Regions from separate parts of the Streptomyces fradiae ATCC 10745 genome, predicted to be linked through region 3. Evidence: riboswitches for the same ligand, from Rfam matches in the RefSeq annotation. Region 3 holds a riboswitch; each other region holds the start of a gene.
The links. A riboswitch is a leader RNA that binds a small molecule or an ion and turns the genes downstream of it on or off. The one in region 3 is predicted to bind cyclic di-AMP.
Positions count from the first base shown of each region.

Region 1: linked by a shared signal. The riboswitch ahead of CP974_RS29065 (C40 family peptidase) and the one ahead of CP974_RS11645 (LysM peptidoglycan-binding domain-containing protein) in region 3 are both predicted to bind cyclic di-AMP.
Region 2: linked by a shared signal. The riboswitch ahead of CP974_RS01475 (LysM peptidoglycan-binding domain-containing protein) and the one ahead of CP974_RS11645 (LysM peptidoglycan-binding domain-containing protein) in region 3 are both predicted to bind cyclic di-AMP.

Region 1 is NZ_CP023696.1:6,657,997-6,665,714, forward strand. Features, by position in the region: gene CP974_RS29045 (aldo/keto reductase) at 110-940, opposite strand; gene CP974_RS29050 (lactonase family protein) at 1,198-2,247, opposite strand; gene CP974_RS29055 (Rossmann-fold NAD(P)-binding domain-containing protein) at 2,569-3,564, shown strand; cyclic di-AMP (ydaO/yuaA leader) riboswitch at 4,199-4,364, shown strand; gene CP974_RS29065 (C40 family peptidase) at 4,368-4,847, shown strand; gene CP974_RS29070 (hypothetical protein) at 4,984-5,277, opposite strand; gene CP974_RS29075 (L-threonylcarbamoyladenylate synthase) at 5,631-6,251, shown strand; gene CP974_RS29080 (cation:proton antiporter) at 6,284-7,591, opposite strand.
Region 2 is NZ_CP023696.1:338,472-346,189, reverse strand. Features, by position in the region: gene CP974_RS01480 (vanadium-dependent haloperoxidase) at 1-1,087, opposite strand, end outside; cyclic di-AMP (ydaO/yuaA leader) riboswitch at 1,526-1,693, shown strand; gene CP974_RS01475 (LysM peptidoglycan-binding domain-containing protein) at 1,697-2,431, shown strand; gene CP974_RS01470 (sugar phosphate isomerase/epimerase family protein) at 2,586-3,467, opposite strand; partial or broken gene iolC (5-dehydro-2-deoxygluconokinase) at 4,218-5,153, shown strand; gene iolB (5-deoxy-glucuronate isomerase) at 5,472-6,365, shown strand; gene iolD (3D-(3,5/4)-trihydroxycyclohexane-1,2-dione acylhydrolase (decyclizing)) at 6,373-7,718, shown strand, end outside.
Region 3 is NZ_CP023696.1:2,632,326-2,640,043, forward strand. Features, by position in the region: gene CP974_RS11625 (DUF501 domain-containing protein) at 1-502, opposite strand, end outside; gene CP974_RS11630 (FtsB family cell division protein) at 588-1,076, opposite strand; gene eno (phosphopyruvate hydratase) at 1,176-2,465, opposite strand; gene CP974_RS11645 (LysM peptidoglycan-binding domain-containing protein) at 2,918-3,622, opposite strand; cyclic di-AMP (ydaO/yuaA leader) riboswitch at 3,626-3,798, opposite strand; gene CP974_RS11650 (LysM peptidoglycan-binding domain-containing protein) at 4,059-5,117, opposite strand; gene CP974_RS11655 (cytochrome P450 family protein) at 5,215-6,486, opposite strand; gene CP974_RS11660 (nucleoside triphosphate pyrophosphohydrolase) at 6,654-7,718, opposite strand, start outside.

The sequences.
Region 1 (7,718 bases), 4.0 Mb from region 3:
CGTCCACCGCGCCGCGACCCCGCCGGACGCGCCGGACCTGACCGGCCCCCGGCCGGCGCCGACCGGACGCACCGGGACGGCCCCTCCCGGCCGTGCGCGGCGGTGTGCCTCAGCCGCCGAAGCGCGCCGGGTCCGGGCCGAGCCGCCGCCCCTCGTCGAGCGCCGCGAACGCCGCCATGTCCTCGGCGTCCAGCTCGAAGTCGAAGACGTCGATGTTCTCCCGGATCCGCGACGGCGTCACCGACTTCGGGATGACCACGTTGCCCAGCTGGAGGTGCCAGCGCAGCACCACCTGGGCCGGGGTGCGGCCGTGCTTGCGGGCGACGGCCGCGACGGCCGGCACCTCCAGCAGGCCGCGGCCCTGGCCGAGCGGCGACCACGCCTCGGTCGCGATGCCGTGCCGCGCGTGGAAGGCGCGCGCCTCGCCCTGCGCGAGCTGCGGGTGCAGCTCGATCTGGTTCACCGCCGGCACGGTGGACGTGGCGTCCGTCAGCCGCTCCAGGTGCTCCGGCAGGAAGTTGGACACGCCGATCGCGCGGGCTCGGCCGTCCGCCAGGATCTTCTCGAACGCCTTGTACGTGTCCACGTAGGTGTCCTGCGCCGGAACGGGCCAGTGGATCAGGTACAGGTCGACGTAGTCGAGGCCCAGGCGCTCCAGGGAGGCGTCGAAGGCGCGGAGGGTCGAGTCGTACCCCTGCTCGGTGTTCCACAGCTTGGTGGTGACGAACAGCTCCTCGCGGGGGAGTGCGGACGCCTTGAGGGCCTGCCCGGTGCCGCGCTCGTTCTCGTACACGGCGGCCGTGTCGATGCTGCGGTACCCGGCCTCCAGGGCGGTGCCCACCGCGTCCGCCGCCTCGGAGTCCGGCACCTGCCAGACACCGAAGCCGAGCTGCGGCATGGCGACGCCATTGTTCAGGGTCAGAGTGGGGACCTTGCTCACAGGCGGTCGATCCTTACGTCGTCGATGCGTATGCGTACTCCCGAAGTGAACGATCAAGCCGCCGCCGGCATTCCCGCCCGACCGCCCGATCCTCCGCGCCCGGCTTGCCCGCCCCGGTCCGTCCGCGCCCCGCGCCCCGCGCCGGGTGCCCGCTCGGCGTCTCCGCCCCCACCCCGCCGGGCCGGTACCCCCTGCGGCGCACCGCCCGCCCCGCCCCCACGGGACCCCGCCCCGCCCGGCACCGGCGCCGCCGCCGCTCAGGCGAGGACCACGCACGCGGCGGCGGGCACCTCCACGGCTCCGCGCCGCCGCGGCGCCCCGTCCAGCGGGTCCGCGTCGAACCACGTGACGTCCCCGGACCACTCGTTCGCCACGTACAGCCCGCGGCCCGCCCGGTCCACCACGAGGTCGCGCGGCCAGACGCCCCCGCACCCCGTGCTCCCCGCGACCCGCGGCTTCTCCGGCCCGTCCGCCAGGGACAGCGTCACCAGCGCGTCGGCGCCCCGTACCGCCACCCACAGGAACCGGCCGTCCGGCGAGACCGCGGGCACCGATGGGCACGGCCGCGCCCCCTCGGGCGCCTCGCCGTCGGCCACGGCGACCTCCGACAGCGGCTCCAGCCGGCCACGCCCGGCGTCCCAGCGGCAGACCGTCACCAGCGGCTCCAGCTCGTGCAGCACGTACACCACCGTGCCGTCCGGATGGAACGCCAGGTGCCTCGGCCCCGAACCGGCGCGCAGCCCCGCCTCCCCGTGCACACGCACCGCCCCGCTCCGCGCGTCGAGCGCGCAGACCCGCACCGAGTCGGTGCCCAGGTCCGTGGTGAGCACCCAGCGGCCGCTCGGGTCCGGCAGCACCTGGTGGGCGTGCGGCGCCCCCTGGCGCTCCGGGTCCGGGCCGCGGCCCTCGTGGGGGAGGACGGCGGGCGGCCCGGCGATGCCGCCGTCGTCGCCGAGGGGCAGGCTGCTGACGCTCCCCGAGCCGTAGTTGGCGGTGAGGAGCCGGCGCCCGGCGACGCTCAGGTGCGTCGGGCCCGAGCCTCCCACCGCCACCGGCCGGCCCAGCGGGGTCAGCTCCGGGCCCCGCGCCCGGAACGCCGCGACCTCGCCGAACTCCGCCTCGCCCACCGCGTACAGCACCCCGGCGGCCCGGTCGAGGGCGAGCCACGAGGGATTGACGAGACCGCCGACCGCCGAGACGGGCGCGAGCGCCCCGCTCCCGGGATCGACGGAGGCGACCGTGATGCCCTGCCCGCCGCCCGAGGTGAACGAGCCGATGTACGCCCAGGACCCGCCCTTGCAGACCATGAATGTTCCCTTTCCTCGCATGCGTTCCCGGCTGGTAACGACCACCTCCCGCCCCGGTCACCACGGCCCGCCCCGCCTCGCCCCGGCACCACACGCCGCTCACCGCCCCGGCCACCTCGCCCGCTCACCGCCCCGGCCCCTCGCCGCCCGGCACCACTCACCCCGGCCGCCACCTCCGTCCCGGCCCCCTCGCCCCGCCCCCGTCGCCCCCACCGCCCGCCTCCCGGCGCCCGAGCACTCGCCCCCCCCGTGACGGCCGGGGCGGTGCGCTGTCCGCGAACCGGTCTGGGCGCCGCGGACGCCGGATGCTTGGGTGGCGGGATGGAGATTCTGGTACTGGGGGGAACGGCCTGGCTGGGCCGGGAGCTGTCCCGGCAGGCGCTCGCCCGCGGGCACCGCGTGACGTGCCTCGCGCGCGGCGAGAGCGGGCGCGTGGCGGACGGCGCGGTACTCGTCCCCGCCGACCGGCGCGACCCGCGCGCCTACGACCCGACGGCCGGCCGCGAGTGGGACGCGGTCGTCGAGGTGTCCTGGCAGCCCGGATTCGTCCGGGGGGCGCTCGCCGCGCTCGCCCACCGGGCCCGGCACTGGACGTACGTGTCCTCCATCAGCGCGTACGCCTCGCACGCCCTTCCGGGTGCCGACGAGTCCGCGCCGCTGCTGGACCCGCTCGACGCGGACGAGGCGGACCGCCGGGTGTACGGCGAGGCGAAGGCGGCCTGCGAGCGCGCGTCGGCGGCGGCCGTCGGCGACCGCCTCCTCATCACCCGCGCCGGGCTGATCGGCGGCCCCGGAGACGGCAGCGGACGGTCCGGCTACTGGGCGGCCCGCGCCGCGCGCGACCCCGGGGGCCCGATGCTCGTCCCGGACACCCCGGACCTGCCGACGCAGGTCGTGGACGTACGGGACCTCGCGGCCTGGCTGCTCGACGCGGCCGGGGCCGGCACCACCGGCACGTACGACGCGGTCGGCCCGGTCGTCCCGTTCCGGGAGTGGCTCGCCCTGTCCCGCGCCGCCGCCGGGCACACCGGCCCGCTCGTCGCGGCCGACTCGGCCTGGCTCCTCGGCAACGGCGTCGGCGAGTACATGGGACCCGAGTCGCTTCCCCTGTGGCTGGTCGACCCGGCCTGGCGGGGCTGGTCCGCCCGCGACGGCTCCGCGGCGCGCGCGGCGGGACTGCGCCACCGCCCCCCGGCGCGGCTGCTGGCCGACGTCCTGCGCTGGGAGCGCGAGCAGGGTCTGGACCGGCCGCGCCGCGCCGGCCTCGGGGCGCGGCGCGAGGCCGAGCTGCTCGCCGCCCTCGCCGCCCGGCCCTGACGGGGGGTCCGGCGCCGGGCGGTCAGCCCCGCCACGGGTCCGCGGCGGCACCTCCGGGCCGCCCTCCGCCGACCCAACCGGCCCAGCCGTACCGGCCGTACCGGACGCACGCCGTCGACCGGCCGGGCAGCTCGGCACCGCGCCCGCAGCCGGCCCGCCGGCTCGTCGCGGCCGTACGCGGCGTGCGGCGGCTGCGCCCGGTTCCCGGTGCCCGCCCGGCGCGCCGCGGGGCGGGTGCCGGGACCGTCCCGGCGACGGCGACGGCGTCCGCGCCCCACCCGGCCCGGGTGGGCGCCGAACCGGTTCGGCGAGCCCCGGTCTCGCGTGCGGGGGACCGGTCGGCGGGTCCGGCCCCACGGCGGCGGCGGGCCGCCCGGCGCCCGTGCCGGGCCGGCCGGCGCCCACGTCGAGCCGGCCGCGGCGAACCGCCCCGGGACGCCCGCCGCACACCTCGCGGACGCGCCACCGCAACCCGCCGGCCACACGCGACACGCGGAATCGGCCAACGGTGAGGAGTCTCACAAAATGCCGATTCCGTTCGAAGATCCCTCCCCTCATGGGTCAAGATCCCTGACGACGACAAGCCCTCGCCGCCGTGGCGGGGCGGTCCGGGTGGACGCCGAGTCCTGCCGCCGTCCGGATCTGGTCGACACGAGGTAATCGGCAGGAGTGGAGGACCCAGCAGTACCGGGACGTGCGCACCACGGCCGTCCCTTGGGGTGAAGCCGCGTCAGCGGCCGGGCAACTTCGCCTGCCCGAACCCGACAGGTCATCCTTCGCAGGCGGATGACGAAGGGTTGCGCATGACCGCGCAGAATCACGTCCAGTCCGTGCTGTCCCGGACCGGTGCCGTCTCGGCCCTGACCATCGCCGCCCTCGCGGGCTCCCTGGTCGCGCCGGGCGCCGCCCCCGAGGCACAGGCCGCGGGCCCCGCCCACGCGACGAAGGCCCTCAACGTGGCCGCGTCGAAGAAGGGCTCCCCGTACAAGTACGGGGCGGTGGGCCCCAACCGGTTCGACTGCTCGGGCCTGACGCTGTACGCGTACAAGAAGGCCGGGAAGAACCTGCCGCGCACCGCGCAGCAGCAGTACAACAAGACCCGCCACATCTCGGCGTCCACCGCCCAGAAGGGCGACCTGGTCTTCTTCCACTCCGGCGGCCGCGTCTACCACGTGGGCGTCTACGCGGGGAACAACCGCGTCTGGCACGCCCCGAAGGCCGGGTCGGTGGTGAAGCTGGAGCGGATCTGGACCAAGAAGGTCCTGTACGGCCGGGTGCGCTGACCCGCACCCCCGGTCCCTCCGGGACGCTTCCGCCCCGGACGCGCCGGGCCGTCGGTGCCGGTGCCCGCTGGGCGCCGGCACCCGGACGCACCGGTGCCCCGGACCTCCCAGGTCCGGGGCACCGGCGTACACCGGCTCAGATGCCGGGCACCAGCCCCAGCACGGGTGCCACCGGGGCCACCACCTGCCGCAGCTGGCCGAGCTGCTGCACGCCGCTCAGCCCGCCGAACTGCTCGGTCACCCGGGGCACCTGGGAGCGGTACTCCTCGTCGACGCCGCTCGTGGCGAGGTCGTCCACCTGGCTGAGGAGGGAGGGGCCCTGCGCGCCGGGACCGACCGGCAGGACGGACGCGTTCGCGGCGGGCGCGGCGAGAGCGGAGGCCCCGGCGGCGAAGGCGAGGGCGGCGAGCACACGGTGAGTCTTGGTCATACCGCTACCAACGCCGCACCCGCGCACAGGTCACGCCCCGGCTCCCGCGATCGGCCCCACGGGCCCCGCCGGCTGCGAGGACCAGCGCCTCGGGCCCACACCAGCCCCATAAGCCCACCCCAGCCGCACAGGCTCGCACCAGCCCCACAGGCCACACCAGCCCCGTGGGGCCCGCGGCACGCGCACGGGCCCCGCGGCACGCCCCCGAAGAACCCCACCGGTCACACGGACCGCACCGGTCGGCGGACCCCGCGGGCGGCACGCGCCCCCCCCCCGGCGCCCGGGCAGCGCGGTCCGGGCTCCGACGGCCGGGCCCGGCCGCCGCCCGCCCCGCACGGCGTTAGGCTCGTCGGATGGCGAAGTACTTCGATGTGCACCCCGACGACCCGCAGCGCCGCACCATCGGCACTCTTGCCGAGATGATCCGCAACGGCGCCCTCGTCGCGTACCCCACGGACTCCTGCTACGCGCTGGGCTGCAGACTGGGCAACCGGGAGGGCCTGGAGCGGATCCGGGCCATCCGGCGGCTCGACGACCGCCACCACTTCACGCTCGTCTGCCGGGACTTCGCCCAGCTCGGCCAGTTCGTGCAGATCGACAACGACGTCTTCCGGACGCTGAAGGCCGCGACGCCCGGCCGCTACACCTTCATCCTCCCCGCGACGAAGGAGGTGCCGCGCCAGCTCCAGCACCCGAAGAAGAAGACGGTCGGCGTCCGCATCCCCGACCACACCGTCACCCAGGCCCTCGTCGCCGAACTCGGCGAGCCGCTCGTCTCCAGCACCCTGCTGCTGCCGGACGAGGAGGAGCCGCTGACGCAGGGCTGGGAGATCAAGGACCGGCTCGACCACGTCCTCGACGCGGTCCTCGACTCGGGCGAGTGCGGCACGTCCCCGACGACGGTCGTCGACTTCTCCGGCGGAGCCCCGGAGATCGTCCGCCGCGGCGCGGGAGACCCGTCCCGCTTCGAGTAGCCGCCGCCCGCCGGGTCGGACGCGCGGGGGCGTCAGATCCGCTCGTGCGCGACCTCGTCGTCCCCCGGCCGGCCGCCGCCGCGCCTGCGCCGCGCCCTGACCACCCGCATGCGGTCGAGACGCGAGATGACGGGCGCGGCACTCACCCCGTGCACCAGGACGGACGCGACGACGGTGAACGCCACGACGGCCCACAGCTCTTCGGCCGGCACGTGGAACCCCTCCGAGCCGAGGGCGTACGCCAGGTAGAACAGCGAACCGACGCCGCGGATGCCGAAGAACGCGGTCACCACCCGCTCCCGGGGGCCGGCGACCGTACCGAGCTGCGCCACCCACCCCGTCAGCGGGCGCACGGCCAGAAGCAGCAGCAGCCCGACGGCGGCGCCCCGCCAGGACAACGCGGCCAGACCGCCCCGCGCCACGAACGCGCCCAGCAGGAACAGCAGCCCCGCCGTGAGCAGCCGCTCGACCTGCTCCACGAAGTCGTGCAGCACCGTGTGGTAGCCGTGGTCGCGCTCGGCCGCCCGTATCCGGCACGCGGTGACGAACACGGCGAGGAAGCCGTACCCGTGGGCCAGCTCCGTCACCCCGTATGCCAGGAAGGTGGCGCCCAGGGCGACGAAACCGTCGCGGTGCTCCGACAACCGCACCGCCCGCCGCTCCGCCCGGAAGAACAGCCACCCGAGCAGCCGGCCCACCGCGAGCCCGCCCAGGACGCCGACCGCGCACCTGTAGACCACGTCGACCAGCAGCCACTCGCCGACCCACTCCCCGGACAGCCCCGCCCCCGCGGACCCGGCCAGCGCCACGGCCGCCATGACGACCGGGAAGGCCAGTCCGTCGTTGAGCCCCGCCTCACCGGTCAGGGCGAACCGCACCTCGTCCTCGTCGTGCTCCGACTCGGTGGGCGCGCCGACCCGCACCTCGCTGGCGAGCACCGGATCGGTGGGCGCGAGCGCGGCGGCGAGCAGCAGCGCGGCGGCGGGCGGCCAGTCCAGCAGCCACCAGGCGAGCAGACCGGTGGCGGCGATCGTCAGCGGCATCGCCACCCCGAGCAGCCGCCACGGCGCCTGCCACGTGCGACGGCCCACCGGCCGGTTCAGCGCGAGCCCGGCGCCCATCAGCGACACGATCACGCAGATCTCCGTGAGGTGCTCCACCCACACCCGGTCCGCCACCGGGTCGACCGCGGGCAGCGGCACCGGCAACGCCTGGAAGGCCATCCCGCACAGCAGGAAGACCAGCGGCACGGACAGCGGCCGGCCCGCCACGAGGCGGGGCAGCACCGCGGCGGCCAGCGCACCGGCCCCGAACAACGCGAACAGCACATCACCTGGCATCACCGCGGTCGTGTGCCCCGGGCGCCCCGGGCGTACGCCCCCTCCCGAGAGGCACACCGCACACCGCGCACCGAACGCCCCGCCGCCCCGGCGACGACCACCCGGCGCGGCAGTGTGATCATCGGGT
Region 2 (7,718 bases), 2.3 Mb from region 3:
GGTCCAGATTCGGGCTGCCCGACAGCGTCGTCAGGGTCCGCACCAGGGCGCCCGCCGTGGTGGTGTGCCCGCTGAGGTAGTCGGGGTGGGGCGGGGTGTTGAGAAGGGGCTCCCACGCCGCGTCGGGCTCGGTCAGCGGGTTGTCGTCCTTCTCCGCCTCGTGGATCGCGGTGACGGGGCGCCAGGAGCCGTAGTGCAGCTTCGCGTCCCACGCGGCGATCGCCGCGTCCACCTGGATCGTGCTGACGGCGGCGAACAGGCGCGCCGTGTCGACCAGGTCGAGACCGTGCCGCTCGGCGCGGTCGGCCAGCGCGCCCTGGAGGTCCACGGTGGTGAAGAAGCGCGCCGTCTCGGTCTGCTCCGGGGTGCGCACGGTGCTCGTCTTCGCGCCGACCGCCTTCACCTCGTTCAGGTCGGCGGCATAGCGGTCGGACGTCATCGCGGGGGGCGCGGCGGGCCTGAAGCGTTCGGGGGCGTCCATGAGCATCGGGCGCAGCCGGCCCACCCACGCACTGCCGAACGGCTGCCGCGCGGGCGGCGTGGGCCGCCACACCCCGACGGCGGGGGAGGCCGTGAAGGGCACGGCGGCGTTGACGCCGTCGTCCTTCCGCATCGCGATCATGTGGGCGGCGGCGCGGCGGCCGAAGGCCACCCCCGCCTTCTCGGCGGCCCCGTCCGGCACCTCGGCGAGCGAGGCGGTGTGGGCGCTCTCCAGCTGCGCCTTCGCCTTGGGGAAGTAGTGGAGCAGGACGTCGTGGGCGGCGGTCGCGGCGGCGGCCACGGACGAGGCGGAGCGGGGCCCGCGCCCGTCCCAGCGGTAGGGCTCGTAGCGGCCCTCGATGCCGACCACCGCGTTGTACATGCCCGCCGAGACGACGGCGTGCCAGACGGCCGTCTCCGACGAGTTGAGGTCGCCCTCCGGGTCCACGACCTCGCCCGTCAGGCGGGCCCAGTCGGCGATGACGGCGCCGGGCGCCGACACGGCGGGCTCCGCCTGCGCGACGGCCGCCGGGACCGCCGCCGCGGCTGCGGTCAGCCCCAGCAGCGCCGCGGCGGCGGCCAGGGCCCGGCGAGGCGACGTCCTCACTGATGTCTTCTGCACGTGTTCGTCCCTGTTCGTTGCGGTTGTCGATCCCTGCTGTCCACCCTCGGCGCCGGTGGGTGCGCCGCAACCGCTCCGGTCCGCGCGAGCGCCGTCCGGGCACCACGGCCACCCGAACGGAGCCGAAAGGCGGGTGATCTGTCCGATTGGATAGCCTTTAAGCCTTTTGGGCTCTTTGGTGGAGGGGGCGTCAATTCGGCGCGGTTTGCGGCGTGATGGTGGCGTCACGCTCCGCAGATGTGCTCCGTGACGTCGGTCACGGGCGCGCGGCGGCCATATTCCCCGGACGCCTTGCGGGCGCGAGGAATTCGCCCCCGGAGGCCGTCCCAATCGATCTTCGAATGGAATTCCCCGCCTTGTTCCCGCGGCCGTACGTCGTTTACGGTCACCGTCATTCCGGAGGGAACGCCGAATCCTGCCGCTCTCCGGACTCCGCCACTCACACATTCACGCTCGGCAGGAGCGGGGGAACCAGGTAAGTCGCCGCACCCGGCATCCGGGACGGCTAGGGGTGAAGTCGCGGGCGACCGCGGCCGGGCAGCTCCCGCCCGAACCCGACAGCTCACCTCGCAGGCGTCGGAGAGGACACGACCCATGCCCGCACCGGGTAAGCACGCACGCCGCAAGCTCAGCCGCCTCAGCCGTGGACTCGTCGTCGCGAGCACCGGCGGAGCCGCCCTCGCCCTGCCCCTGGCCGGCGCGGCCACCGCCGCCCCCGCCGCGGCCCCCGCCGTGGCCGTCGTCGCAGCTCAGGCGCCTGCCGCGGCCCCGGCCGCCGCGCCGGCCGCCCCCGCCACCTACACCGTGGCCCTCGGGGACACCCTGTCCGGCATCGCCACCGACCACGCGGTCGGCGGCGGCTGGAAGAAGCTGTACGAGGACAACAAGGCGGCCATCGGTGACGACCCGTCACTCATCCGGCCGGGCATCGAGCTGAGCGTGGCAGCGGCGGCCCGCCAGGCCGCCGCCCAGCCCGCGGCCGCCACCCCCGTCGCCGCCAAGGCGTACGCCGACAACCTCGACGGCTGGATCAGGGAATCCCTGGACATCATGGCCCGGCACGGAATTCCCGGCAGCTATGACGGAATTCACCGCAACATCATGCGCGAGTCCTCCGGAAATCCGCTCGCGATCAACAACTGGGACTCGAACGCCGCCGCCGGAACGCCCTCCAAGGGCCTCCTCCAGGTGATCGACCCCACCTTCCGCGCCTACCACGTACCGGGTACGTCCCTCGACCCGTACGACCCGGTCGCCAACATCACCGCCGCGTGCAACTACGCCGCCGACCGGTACGGCTCCATCGACAACGTCAACGGCCCGTACTGATCCGACGGTCCATCGGACCGGGCACCCGGCATCCCGCCGGGTGCCCGGTCGCGCGCGTGGCCCCCGGGCCCGCCCCGCCTCCCACGGCCCGTCAGGAGCACCCCGCCGGGCCGCTTCCCCCTTCCGCGCTCCGACGCCCGCCGTGCCCCCGCCCTCAGGCGCCGCACGAGCGGAGGAAGCGCCGGGTGCGCGCCGCGATCGGGAGCGGCCGGTCCGGCGGGCACGGGTACATGTCCTGCTCCACGACGGCGAACAGGTCCACACCCAGCCCCTGTGCCGCCGCCAGCACCGGCTCCAGCGCCGGAACCCCGTACGGCGGCTCGCACATCACCCCGCGCCGCACGGCTGGCCCGAACGGCACGCCGTCCGCGACGACCCCCGCCAGGACGGCCGGGTCCACCTGCTTGAGGTGCAGGTAGCCGACGCGCTCCCCGTACGTCTCGATCAGCTTCAGGCTGTCGCCGCCGCAGTAGGCGTAGTGCCCGGTGTCGAGGCAGAGCGCCACCAGGTCCGGGTCCGTCGCGTCGAGGAACCGCTCGACCTGCGCCTCCGTGGCCAGGTGCGTGTCGGCGTGCGGATGGACGACGACGCCGAGCCCGTGGCGCTCGCGGACCTCCCGCGCCAGCCGCTCCGTGCCGCGCGCCAGGGCCCGCCACTGCGCGGCGGTCAGCTCGGGCGGCTCGATCACCTCGGCGGTCCTGTCGTCCCGCCAGAACGACGGGATGACCACCAGGTGCCGCGCCCCCACGGCCCGCGCCAGCCCCGCGACCCGGTCCACCCGCTCCCGCGTCGCCTCCCACACGGCCGGGCCCCGGTGCAGGGAGGTGAAGACCGTGCCGGCGCAGACCCGCAGGCCCCGCCGCGCCGTCTCGTCGGCGAGCCGGACCGGGTCGGTGGGGAGGTAGCCGTACGGGCCCAGCTCGATCCACTCGTACCCGGCCCGCGCCACCTCGTCCAGGAACGTGGGCCAGGGCACCTGGCGCGGGTCGTCGGCGAACCACACGCCCCACGAGTCCGGCGCGGTGCCGACCCTGATCCGGTCGAGCGCGGGGGCGGGGGAGGAGCACGGCCCGGGGAGGCGGGACCGTTCGGGGGACGGTGCGGGGGAGCCGGCGGGGTCGGAGCCGGCGGGGGAGGGCTGGGGCGGGGGCGGGGAGCCGGCGGGGTCCACAGGCGGTCCTTTCACCCGGCGGCGGGCGGTGCGGGCGCCGCCGGAGGTCGGGGCGGTCGGTCGGGGCGGTCTGCCGGGGCGGTGGTCGCGGCGGCGCGCCGCGGTGGTCGCCGGCCCGGGGAGGTGTCCTCGTCGGCGGCGCCGTCGGCCCGCGGGGCGTGCCCGGTGCCGGCGGGCGGACCGGGGACGTCGACGACCCGACCGTAGCGGCGGCGGCGGGCCGCCACGAGCGCCCGTTGGTCCATCTGTCGGCACCTCACCGGGCGACCGGGGCGGTGATACGGGGTGGGCCGCCCGGCGCCGGGGGAGACACCTGGCAGCACTCCCGCCCCGACCGCCCCGCAGGCCCCAGGAGCATCCCGCATGCCCGAGTCCGTCGCACCTCGCCCCGCCGGGCCCGCGGCCGACGCGCCCGCCACCCCCCACCCCGCCGGGCCCTTGGTGGAGGCGCCCGCCGCCCCCCACCCCGCCGAGACCCCGGCGCCCGAGCCCGGCGCCCTCGGCCCCGCCGGGCCGGCGGCGCGCGCGCCCGGTGCTCCCGGCCCCGCCGGGCCCGCGGCCGACGCGCCCGCCGCCCCCGCGCCCGCCGGGCCCGGCGGGGGCGGGCCGTTCGACCTGATCGCCATGGGGCGGATCGGCGTCGACCTCTACCCGCTCCGCGGCGGCGTGCCGCTCGCCCGCGTGGAGACGTTCGGCAGGTTCCTCGGCGGCTCCGCCGCCAACGTCGCCGTCGCCGCCGCACGGCTCGGCAGGTCCACCGCGCTCATCACCCGGACCGGTGACGACCCCTTCGGCGCGTACGCGCACGAGGCCCTGCGCGCGTTCGGCGTCGACGACCGCTGGGTGGCCCCCGTCGCGGGGCTGCCCACCCCCGTCACCTTCTGCGAGATCTTCCCGCCCGACCACTTCCCGCTCTACTTCTACCGCCGGCCCAGGGCGCCCGACCTGGAGATCCACCCCGGTGAGCTCGACCGCGGCGCGCTGCGCGCCGCCCGCGTCCTGTGGACCACCGGCACCGGGCTGAGCGCCGAACCCAGCCGCACCGCCACCCTCGCCGCCCTGGCCGTCCGCGCCCGTACCGGCGTCACCGTCCTCGACCTCGACTGGCGGCCCGCCCTCTGGAGCGACCCGTCCGAGGCCCGCGCCCCCTACACCGAGGCGCTGGCGCACGCCACCGTCGCCGTCGGCAACCTCGACGAGTGCGAGATCGCCACCGGGACGCGCGACCCGCGCGCCTGCGCCCGCGCCCTCCTCGACGCGGGCGTCGACCTGGCCGTCGTGAAGCGGGGGCCCGCGGGCGTGCTCGCCGTCCACCGCGACGGCACCACGGTCGACGTGCCTGCGCTGCGGGTGGAGGTGGTGAACGGGCTCGGCGCCGGCGACGCCTTCGGCGGGGCCCTCTGCCACGGCCTCCTCGCCGGGTGGGACCTGGAGCGGACCGCGCGGTTCGCCAACGCCGCCGGCGCGCTGGTCGCGTCCCGGCTGTCCTGCTCGTCCGCGATGCCGACCGCCGCCGAGGTGGACGCCCTGCTCGCCGCCCCGCCGGCGCCCAGCGGGACGGCGCCCCGGCCCCCCGCGCCCCCCGCGCCCCCCGCCCGTCCGGAGGGCCCCGCCGCGGCGGCGCCTCCACCGCCTGCGCCCGCACCCGCGGCCCCCACGGCATCCGCGCCGCCCGCTGAGACCGCGGCTTCCGCGCCCGCCACGGTCGCCGCCCCGCCATCGGCCGCCGCCCCGCTCGCCTCCGGCCCACCCGCCCCCGCTCCACCCGCCCCCGCTCCACCCGCCCCCGGCCCGTCCGAAGCCGTGCCGCTCGAAGCCGCGCCGCTCGAACCCCGGCCGCCCGGCCCGTCCGGCGGGGCCCGCCGCCATCTGCCCGCCGGGACCGCCGCGCACGGCCCCTACAGCGTCGACGTCGGCCCCGCCACCGCCGGATGGGGGCACGCGGCCCTGCGCGTCCTGCCGCTGCCGCCCGGCGGGCACCACACGTACGACACGGGCGACAGCGAGTGGATCGTGCTCCCGCTCTCCGGCGGCTGCACCGTCACCGCCGACGGCCGCACCTTCCGCCTCACCGGCCGCCCCGGCGTGTTCCACTCCGTCACCGACTTCGCGTACGTCCCGCGCGAAACGCGCGTCACGGTCGCCTCCCGAGGCGGCGGGCGCTTCGCCCTCGCCGGAGCCCGCTGCGAACGGCGCCTGCCCGCCCGGTACGGCCCCGCCGACGCCGTGCCCGTCGAACTGCGCGGCACCGGCACCTGCTCCCGGCAGGTCAACAACTTCGCCGCCGCGGACACCTTCGACTGCGACCGGCTCATCGCCGTCGAGGTGCTCACGCCCGGCGGCAACTGGTCCTCGTACCCGCCGCACAAGCACGACGAGGAGCGCCCCGGAGAGGAGTCCCTCCTGGAGGAGATCTACCACTTCGAGATCGCCCCGCACGACGGCACGCCCGGCTTCGGCTACCACCGGGTCTCCCCGTCCGGCCACGGCCGGAACACCGACCTCGTCGCCGAGGTCCGCGACGGCGACACCGTCCTCGTCCCGGACGGCTGGCACGGCCCGTCGATCGCCGCCCCCGGACACGACATGTACTACCTCAACGTCATGGCGGGCCCCGGCGCCGAACGCGCCTGGCTCATCCGGGACCACCCCGACCACGCCTGGGTCCGTGCCACCTGGCCCGGCCGGCCCGCCGACCCGCGCCTGCCCCGGTACACCGCCCCCGGCCCGACGCCGCCGGACCACCGCGCCCCCGCCCCGTGAGGACCCCATGAGCCCGCCCGCCCGCCGCCCCGCCGTCCGCCTCACCACCGCCCAGGCGCTGATGCGCTTCCTGACGGCGCAGTACACCGAACGGGACGGTGTGCGCCGCAGGCTGGTCGCGGCCACCTGGGGCGTCCTCGGCCACGGCAACGTCGCCGGGATCGGACAGGCCCTCCTGGAGACGGGCGAACAGGCCATGCCCTTCCACCAGGGCCGCAACGAACAGGCCATGGTGCACGCGGCCGTCGGCTACGCCCGGCACCTGAACCGGCTCTCCGCCCACGCCGTCACCACCTCCATCGGCCCCGGTGCCACCAACCTCGTCACCGGCGCCGCCCTGGCCACCGTCAACCGGCTGCCCGTCCTCCTCCTCCCCGGCGACCGCTTCGCCACCCGCGCCGCCGAACCGCTCCTCCAGCAACTGGAACACCCCCTCCACGCCGACGTGTCCGTCAACGACACGCTCCGCCCCGTCTCCCGCTACTTCGACCGGATCACCCGCCCCGAGGCGCTCGTCCCGTCCGCGCTGCGCGCCATGCGGGTCCTCGCCGACCCCGCCGAGACCGGTGCCGTGACCCTCGCCCTGCCGCAGGACGTGCAGGTGGAGGCGTACGACTGGCCCGGGGAGTTCTTCGCCGAGCGGATCTGGCCCGTCCGCCGCCCCGCCCCCGACCCCGCCGAACTCGCCGAGGCCGCCCGGCTGGTGCGCGCCGCCCGGCGCCCCCTGATCGTCGCGGGCGGCGGCGTCCACCACAGCGAGGCCGAGGTCGCCCTGCGCGACCTCGCCGACGCCACCGGCATCCCCGTCGCCTCCACCCAGGCCGGCAAGGGCTCGCTGCGCCACGACCACCCCGCCGACCTCGGCGGCATCGGCCACACCGGCACGGCCGCGGCCGACGACATCGCCCGCACCGCCGACCTCGTCATCGCCGTCGGCACCCGCCTCACCGACTTCACCACCGCCTCCGGCACCCTCTTCGCCCACCCCGGCGTACGGTTCCTGGGCCTCAACACCACCCCGTCCGACGCCCACAAGGCGGCCGCCCGCCCCCTCGTCGCCGACGCCCGCGCGGGCCTCGCCGCCCTCGCCGCAGCACTGGCCGGGCACCGCGTCGCGCCCGCGTACGAGGCCGAGTACCGTGCGGGGCGCACGCGCTGGGAGCGGGTGGTCCAGGCCGCGTTCCGCGCCGGCGACGACGAGGTGCCCACGCAGACCCAGCTGATCGGCGCGCTCGACGCGGTCGTCGGCGACCGGGACGTCGTCGTCAACGCCGCCGGCTCCCTCCCCGGCGACCTGCACCGCCTGTGGCGCGCCCGGTCACCGCGCCAGTACCACCTGGAGTACGGCTACTC
Region 3 (7,718 bases):
CGCAGGGGCCCTTCGCCCACCACTCGGGGAGCATCGCCAGCGCCTCGTCGCCCAGCGGGTTCACGCCGGGACCGGCGACCAGGGAGTGGGCGACCAGCACGTGGAGGCACTTCACGCGGTCGGGCATCCCGCCGGCGCTGGGGAACCCGGCGAGGACCTCGATGGCGTCGCGGCGGGCGATGTAGTCCTCGTGCGCGGCCCGGTAGGCGGCGGCCAGCTCCGGGTCGGCGGCGAGGCGCTCGGTCATCTCCTTCATGACGCCGTTCGCCTCCAGCGTGCCGATCGCGGAGTTCGCGCGGGGGCACGTCAGGTAGTACGTCGTCGGGAAGGGCGTGCCGTCGGGGAGCCGGGGCGCGGTCTCCACCACGTCCGGCCGGCCGCACGGGCAGCGGTGCGCGATGGCCCGCAGGCCGCGCGGCGGGCGGCCGAGCTGTTCCTGGAATGCCTCGACGTCGGCCTGGGTCGGCTCGGTGCGTTCGGTCTGCGGAGGGGGCGTCTGCATGCCTGCCTTGATCCTGCTCGGTCCTGGTGGGGCGGTCGGGGCGGAGCCGCGGGGCCTCGGGGGCCGCCGCGGGTCACCGGTCGTTCTACGGGTCCTGCCGGCCGGCGCGGGTGCGGTCGGCGCGGTCGACGCCGTCCCAGACGTCGGAGTACCAGGGGCTGCCGGTGCCGCCCTGGTCGGTGCGCCGGGACCGCGCCGCGTCCGGGTCGTTCATGGTGTAGGCCGTCTCGCCGGGCAGCACGTAGTGGAGGTGCTGGCGGGCGAGCCGCCTGACGTAGGCGTCGTCCTGGAGTCGGGCCTTCTCGTCGCGCAACCTCTCGACGCGGGCGGCGGCCTGCTCGGCGAGGCGCTCCTGCTCGGCGATCTCGCCGCGCTGCGACACGTACTGCCGCATCGGGTAGGCGAGGGCGACGACCATGGTGCAGACGACGAGGGCGAGGAACGCGGCCCGGCCGGTGAGGCGGGAGCGGCGCGCCTGGCGGCGGCTCTGGGAGCGGTAGACGCGCGCGGCGGTCTGCTCGCCGAGCAGCCGCAGCCTCGTCGCGGTCGAGAACCGGTCCCGGTCCTGGCCCATCGGTGCGCCCCTCCTCACGTACGACGTCCCCGGACACGGTACGGGACCGTGGCCGGGGACGTACGCAACCGGGGCGACGGGACGTCAGTCCCGCCCGGCTCAGGCGTCCGCGGGGCGGAACCGCGGGAACGCGCTGCGGCCGGCGTACACGGCGGCGTCGTCGAGGATCTCCTCGATGCGCAGCAGCTGGTTGTACTTGGCGACGCGCTCGGAGCGGGCCGGGGCGCCGGTCTTGATCTGGCCGCAGTTGGTGGCGACGGCCAGGTCGGCGATGGTGACGTCCTCGGTCTCGCCGGAGCGGTGGGACATCATGCACTTGAAGCCGTTGCGCTGGGCCAGCTCGACGGCGTCCAGGGTCTCGGTGAGGGAGCCGATCTGGTTGACCTTCACGAGCAGGGCGTTGGCGGCGCCCTCCTCGATGCCGCGGGCCAGGCGCTCCGGGTTGGTGACGAACAGGTCGTCACCGACGAGCTGGACCTTGGAGCCGAGCTTCTCGGTGATGGTCTTCCAGCCGTCCCAGTCGTCCTCGAACAGCGGGTCCTCGATGGAGACGAGCGGGTACGCCTCGACCAGCTCGGCGTAGTACTCGGTCATCTCGGCGGCCGTGCGGGACTTGCCCTCGAACTCGTACGCGCCGTCCTTGTAGAACTCGGACGCGGCGACGTCGAGCGCCAGGGCGATGTCCTTGCCCGGGGTGTAGCCGGCCTGCTTGATCGCCTCCAGGATGAGGTCGAGCGCGGCGCGGTTGGACTCCAGGTCCGGGGCGAAGCCGCCCTCGTCGCCGAGGCCGGTGGACAGGCCCTTCTCCTTCAGCACCTTCTTGAGGGTGTGGTAGACCTCGGTGCCCCAGCGCAGGGCCTCGGAGAAGGACTCCGCGCCGACGGGAGCGATCATGAACTCCTGGATGTCCACGTTGGAGTCGGCGTGCGAGCCGCCGTTCAGGATGTTCATCATCGGCACCGGCAGCAGGTGCGCGTTGGGGCCGCCCAGGTAGCGGAAGAGCGGGAGGTCGGACGCCTCGGAGGCGGCGTGCGCCACGGCGAGGGAGACGCCGAGGATGGCGTTGGCGCCGAGCGAGGACTTGTCGGGGGTGGCGTCCAGGTCGAACATCGCCTGGTCGATCAGCCGCTGCTCGGTGGCGTCGTAGCCGACGAGCTCCGGGCCGATCTGCTCGATGACGGCGAGCACGGCCTTCTCGACACCCTTGCCGAGGTAGCGGTCCTTGTCACCGTCGCGGAGCTCGAGGGCCTCGAACGCACCGGTGGAGGCACCGGACGGAACGGCAGCACGGCCGGTGCTGCCGTCGTCGAGGCCGACCTCGACCTCGACCGTGGGGTTGCCTCGGGAGTCGAGGATTTCCCGGGCTACGACGACGTCGATGGACGGCACGAGCATCTCCTTCTGGGATGTGACGCGTGGAGTGCGGGACCTTGAGTCCTGCGGCACGAGCCTAACCGGCGGGGCGCCCCCGGCCCGCTACCGCCCGCCCCCTGGGACGAAAAACCGGATGGGCCGGGGCGTTCGGGGCGAACGCCCATGTTCCCTACCGGACGGTAACCGGCTTGAGCGGGCTCGCACTCATCCGGCGTGGGGGGATGTGCCCCGGTATGGGGCCCGGCCGGACGCCTCGGGCGGCCGGCCGACGGTGGCCGGGCGGCCATGGGGGGCGGTCGCCGGGCGGGCGGCCCCGGGGGGCGGGGCGGGCGGCCGCTCGGCCGGGAAGCGCGGCGCGGAGGAGGGGGAAGGCCCCGGGCCGTCGCGTACGGGGGATGCGCGACGGCCCGGGGCCGGACCGCGGAGGCGCCCCGGACCGGTCTCCCGGCCGCGGGGCGCGCCTGAGGTCAGCTCAGGTGGAGCTGCTGGCCCGGGTAGATGAGGTCGGCGTCCGCGACGATGTCCTTGTTGAGGTCGAACAGCTTCTTCCAGCCGCCCTTGACCTTCTCCGCCGCGGCGATGCTGCTGAGCGTGTCGCCGGCCTTCACCGCGTACTCGCCGTCGCCCTTCGCGACCTTCGCCCCGGTCGGCGTGGTCACGGTCTTCTTCGGCGCCGCCTTGGGCGCGGCCTTCGGCGTGGAGGGCTTCGGCGCGGACGGCGCGGCCTTCGGGGCCGTGCGCTGCTCGCTGCGCGTGGTGGGCTGCTCGGCCGCGCGCTCGGGGGCGGCGCCGCCGTACGGGGCGGAGGACAGGCCGACGCCGCAGCTCGGCCAGGCGCCCTTGCCCTGGCCCGCGAGGACCTTCTCGGCGATGGCTATCTGCTGGGACTTGCTGGCCTTGTCGGCCGTGGAGGCGTACTGCGTGCCGCCGTACGCGGCCCAGGTGGAGGCCGAGAACTGCAGGCCGCCGTAGTAGCCGTTGCCGGTGTTGATGGACCAGTTGCCGCCGGACTCGCACTGCGCGACGCGGTCCCACTCGGCGGCGGTCGCGGCGCCGGCGGGCGCGGCGCCCATCAGCGGGGCGGCGACGGCCACACCGGTGATGCCGGCGAACGCGGCGAGACGGACGGCCTTGGACGGGCGGCGGTGCTTGCCCTTGCCGGAATTCAGCATGGCGGATCTCCTCACCGACGCCTGCGAGGTGAGCTGTCGGGTTCGGGCCTGGTGAGTGCCCGGCCGCGCGCCGGGTGGCGCGCGGCTTCACCCCGAGCCGGTTCCGCTCGTCTCCCGACGACCGGGCCCGGCACCTACCTTGGGTCCCCCGCTCCTGCCTACGGCGCTCGAAGCGTCGACTGTTCCCGTCGTCCGGCGGCAGGATTCGGCGTTACCGGTCGAACGGGGCCCGCGTTGGCGAGCGGTATCGACGGTACGCACAGACCCGCGCGGAGATCAAAGTCAGACATCCCGGTCAATCCGCCCCTACGAGCCTCCCTCGTGAGGGTGTTTGCGCAGGTAGGGGCGGAAGCGGACCGATCGGGCGGCGTGAGGGCGCGAGTTGGAGTGAAGAGACTCTTGTCTCACTTCGAGGAAACGGACATTCAGCCCGTAACTACCCCTGATTCGCGCCCAGCTCCAGGCTCTGGCCAGGGCGGATGAGGTCGGGGTCGCTTCCGACGGTGCCGCGGTTCGACTCGTAGAGCGCCGGCCAGCCGCCGGGGACCTCGTGGGTGTCGGCGATGGACCAGAGGTTGTCGCCGGGCTGGACGGTGTACGTGCCGTCGGGGGCCAGGCCCTCGCCCGTACGTGCCGTTCCGTCACCACGTGAGGGGTGTCCACCGGTTTCGCGCGGCTCGGCCGGAACACCGGTTTCGCCCGACTCGCCGGATCCGCCCGGTACGGCCGGGGCGGCGCCGGCCTCCTCCTTGGCCGGCTCGCCGCGGTGCTTGCCGGTGCCGGGCGCGGGGGTGCCCGCGCCGTTCCCGGCCGCCGGCGCCTCGCCGGGGGCGGCGGGGCCGGTGGCGGGGCCGCCGGGAGCGGTCGGGCCGGCCGTCGCGTCGGGGGCGGCCGGGCCGCCGGACTCCGCCGGGTCCGCGCCCGGCTCCGCGGAGCCCTCGGCGCCCTCCGTGCCCGCGGGGGCCTCCTCCGGCGCGGCGGGCGCCCCTTCGCCGGCCTCCCCGCCGGTCTCCGCGTCGGCCCCCTTGCCGGTCTCCTTGCCCTTGCCCTTCTCCGCTCCGGTGCTCTCGGAGGGCTGGGGCACGGCGGTCGGGTCGGACTCGACCGGGGCCGAGCCCTCGTCGCCGCCGAGTCCCGCGATCGGGGCGCAGGTCTCCCACGCGGCGGAGCCCTGGGCGGCGTAGACCTTCTCCGCGACCGCGATCTGCTGGGAGCGGCTGGCGAGGTCGGCGCGCGGCGCGTACGCCGTGCCGCCGTACGCCTGCCAGGTCTCCTGGGAGAGCTGGAGGCCGCCGTAGTACCCGTTGCCGAGGTCGGCGCTCCACATGCCGCCGGTCTCGCACTCGGCGACCCGGTCCCACGTGGGGGCGTCGGCGGCGGACGCGGTGCCCGCGCCGAGCAGCGGCAGGGCGATCGCTGATCCGGTCACGCCCGCGGCGACGACGAGGGCGGGTGCTTGACGGGGTCGACGGTGTCGTCCGTTACCGGAGCGCATGCGGTGGACCTTTCGCGTGACTGCTGCTGAGGTGACGGTGAACGTAGCGGCATTCGAACGTCAGTCACAAGTCGATGCAGCGGGGATAACGCGAACATCACAGTATTGACGTACCGTCAGCTTTTTCCGGTGTAAAGGCCACCGGAAGCGTGCGCAGGCCGCGCATGATGAGGCCGCCGCGCCACCGGAGTTCGGCCGGATCGGCGGCCAGCCGCAGGTCCGGCAGGCGTGTCAGCAGCGTGGCGAGCGCGGTCTGCCCCTCCAGCCGCGCGAGCGGCGCGCCCAGGCAGTAGTGGATGCCGTGCCCGTACCCGAGGTGCTGGTTGTCGCGGCGCCCGAGGTCCAGGACGTCCGGCTCGGCGAACCGCGCCGGGTCCCGGTCGGCCGCCGCCAGGACGACCAGGACCGGGTCGCCGCGCTCGATCCGCTGCCCGCCCAGCGTGAGCGGCTCCGTCGCGTACCGCCAGGTCGCCAGCTCAACTGGCCCGTCGTAGCGAAGGAGTTCCTCCACTCCCGTGGCCAGCAGCCCCGTCTCCCCGGCCGCGAGGGACGCCTGGAGGCGGGCGCGCTCGGCGGGCTCGCGCAGCAGGGCGTAGGTGCCGTTGCCGATGAGGTTCACGGTCGTCTCGAAGCCGGCGAACAGCAGGATGAACGCCATCGCCGCGGCCTCGTTCTCGGTGAGGTGCTCACCGTGGTCGGAGGCGCGGATCAGACCGGAGATCAGGTCGTCCCCGGGGTCCGAGCGCTTGCGGTGGATCAGCTCCACCAGGTACGCCCGCATCCGCTTCACGGCGCGCGCCACCCCGCCGCGCGGCCCGCCCCCGTGCCGGATCATCTGCCCGGCCCAGTCCCGGAAGTCGTCCTGGTCCTCGGCGGGCACACCGAGCATGTCGCAAATGGCGTAAATGGGGAGCGGAAAGGCGAACTCGTGGATGAGGTCGGCCTCTCCTTTTGTTGCGAAACCGTCGATGAGACGGTCCGTCAGTTCCTGCACGCGCGGGGCGAACTCGGCGACCCGGCGGGGCGTGAACGCCTTCGACACCAGCCGCCGCAGCCGCGTGTGGTCCGGCGGGTCGATGTTCAGCAGGTGCGTCATCAGCTCGGCCTTGCGCTCCCCCGGGATGCCCGTCTTGCCCCTGGCGTGGGCGGGCTCGTCGTGGTGCGCGGGGTTCTTGCTGAGCCGCTGGTCGGCGAGCGCCTGCCGGGCGTCGGCGTACCGGGTGACCAGCCACGCCTCGACCCCGCTGGGCAGCCGCGTGCGGTGCACCGGCGCGTGCTCCCGCAGCCAGGCGTACGCCGGGTACGGGTCGGTGGCGAACTCCCAGGTGAAGAGTTCCGGGGGCGTGGCGGGGTCGTTCGCGGCGTTCACCCCTCGACGGTATCCGCCCGGCCGGCGCGGGGGCGGCGGCCCCCGTGCCGGGTGGCTCGGGTGCTGCCCGCGGCTCGGGTGCTGCCCGCGGCTCGGGCGGGGACGCTACGCGAGGGCGGGGCGGTCACCGGGGGCCGAGGGGGGCCGTCACGCGAGGGCCGCACCGTTCACGCGGGCGCGTGGCCGTCCGCCGGGTCGCCGCCGTCCGCCGGGACGTCGTCCGCCGCCGGGTCCCCGCCGTCCGCCCCGTCGTGGGCCCCGTCCGCCGGGTCGCCGTCCGCCGCCGGGTCCCCGTCGTCCGCCCCGTCGTGGGCCCCGTCCGCCGGGCCGTGGCCCTCCGCCGCGCGGATGGCGTCCCGGTACGCGCGGGCCGCGGCGCGCAGGGCGGCCTCCGGGTCCACGCCGTCCGCCTCCGCGCGGGCCGCCGCCTCCAGCAGGGCGTGGCCCACGTCCTCCCCCTCCGGGAGCGGGACGTCCAGGCCCGCGGCGCGCACGCGCCCCGCCAGCTTCGCCGCCAGCGCCAGTCCGGGCTGGCCCAGGGGGACGCCGTCCGTGACGGAGGTGCGCCGCTTCTCGGCGGCCTTGGTGCGCAGCCAGTGCTCCTTGACCTCCTCGGGCGTCTCGGCGGTCGCGTCGCCGAAGACGTGCGGGTGCCGGTGGACGAGCTTGTCGACCAGGCCCCCCGCCACGTCGTCCAGCGAGAACGGCTCCTCCTCGTCCTCCTCGGCGATCCGCGCGTGGAAGACGACCTGGAGCAGCACGTCCCCCAGCTCCTCCCGCAGCTCCGCGCGGTCGCCGTCCTCGATCGCCTCGACCAGCTCGTACGCCTCCTCGATGGCGTACTTGGCCAGGCCCCGGTGCGTCTGCCGGGACGACCAGGGGCACGCGCGGCGGATGCGGTCCATCACCTCGACCAGGTCGAGGAGGCGGGCGCCGGGCAGGTCGTACGAGCCGGGCAGCAGCTCCAGGTCGGGCATGGCGGTGCGGCCGGACCCGGCGAGCCGGGCCAGGCCGTCGGTCAGCGCCCGGTCGCCCTCGCCGGACGCGAGGACGACGACCGTGCGGCCGCCGGCGCAGGCGTCGACCAGTTCCTCTGCCGTGGGCGCGGCGATCCCGACGGTGACGCCGGCCTCCCGCAGGTACGGGAGCTGGGGGTGGCCGGCGTCGGGGCACAGCACCGCGTCGGCGGCGCGCAGGGTCCGCCACGCCGGCCAGGACAGCACGCCGGGCGC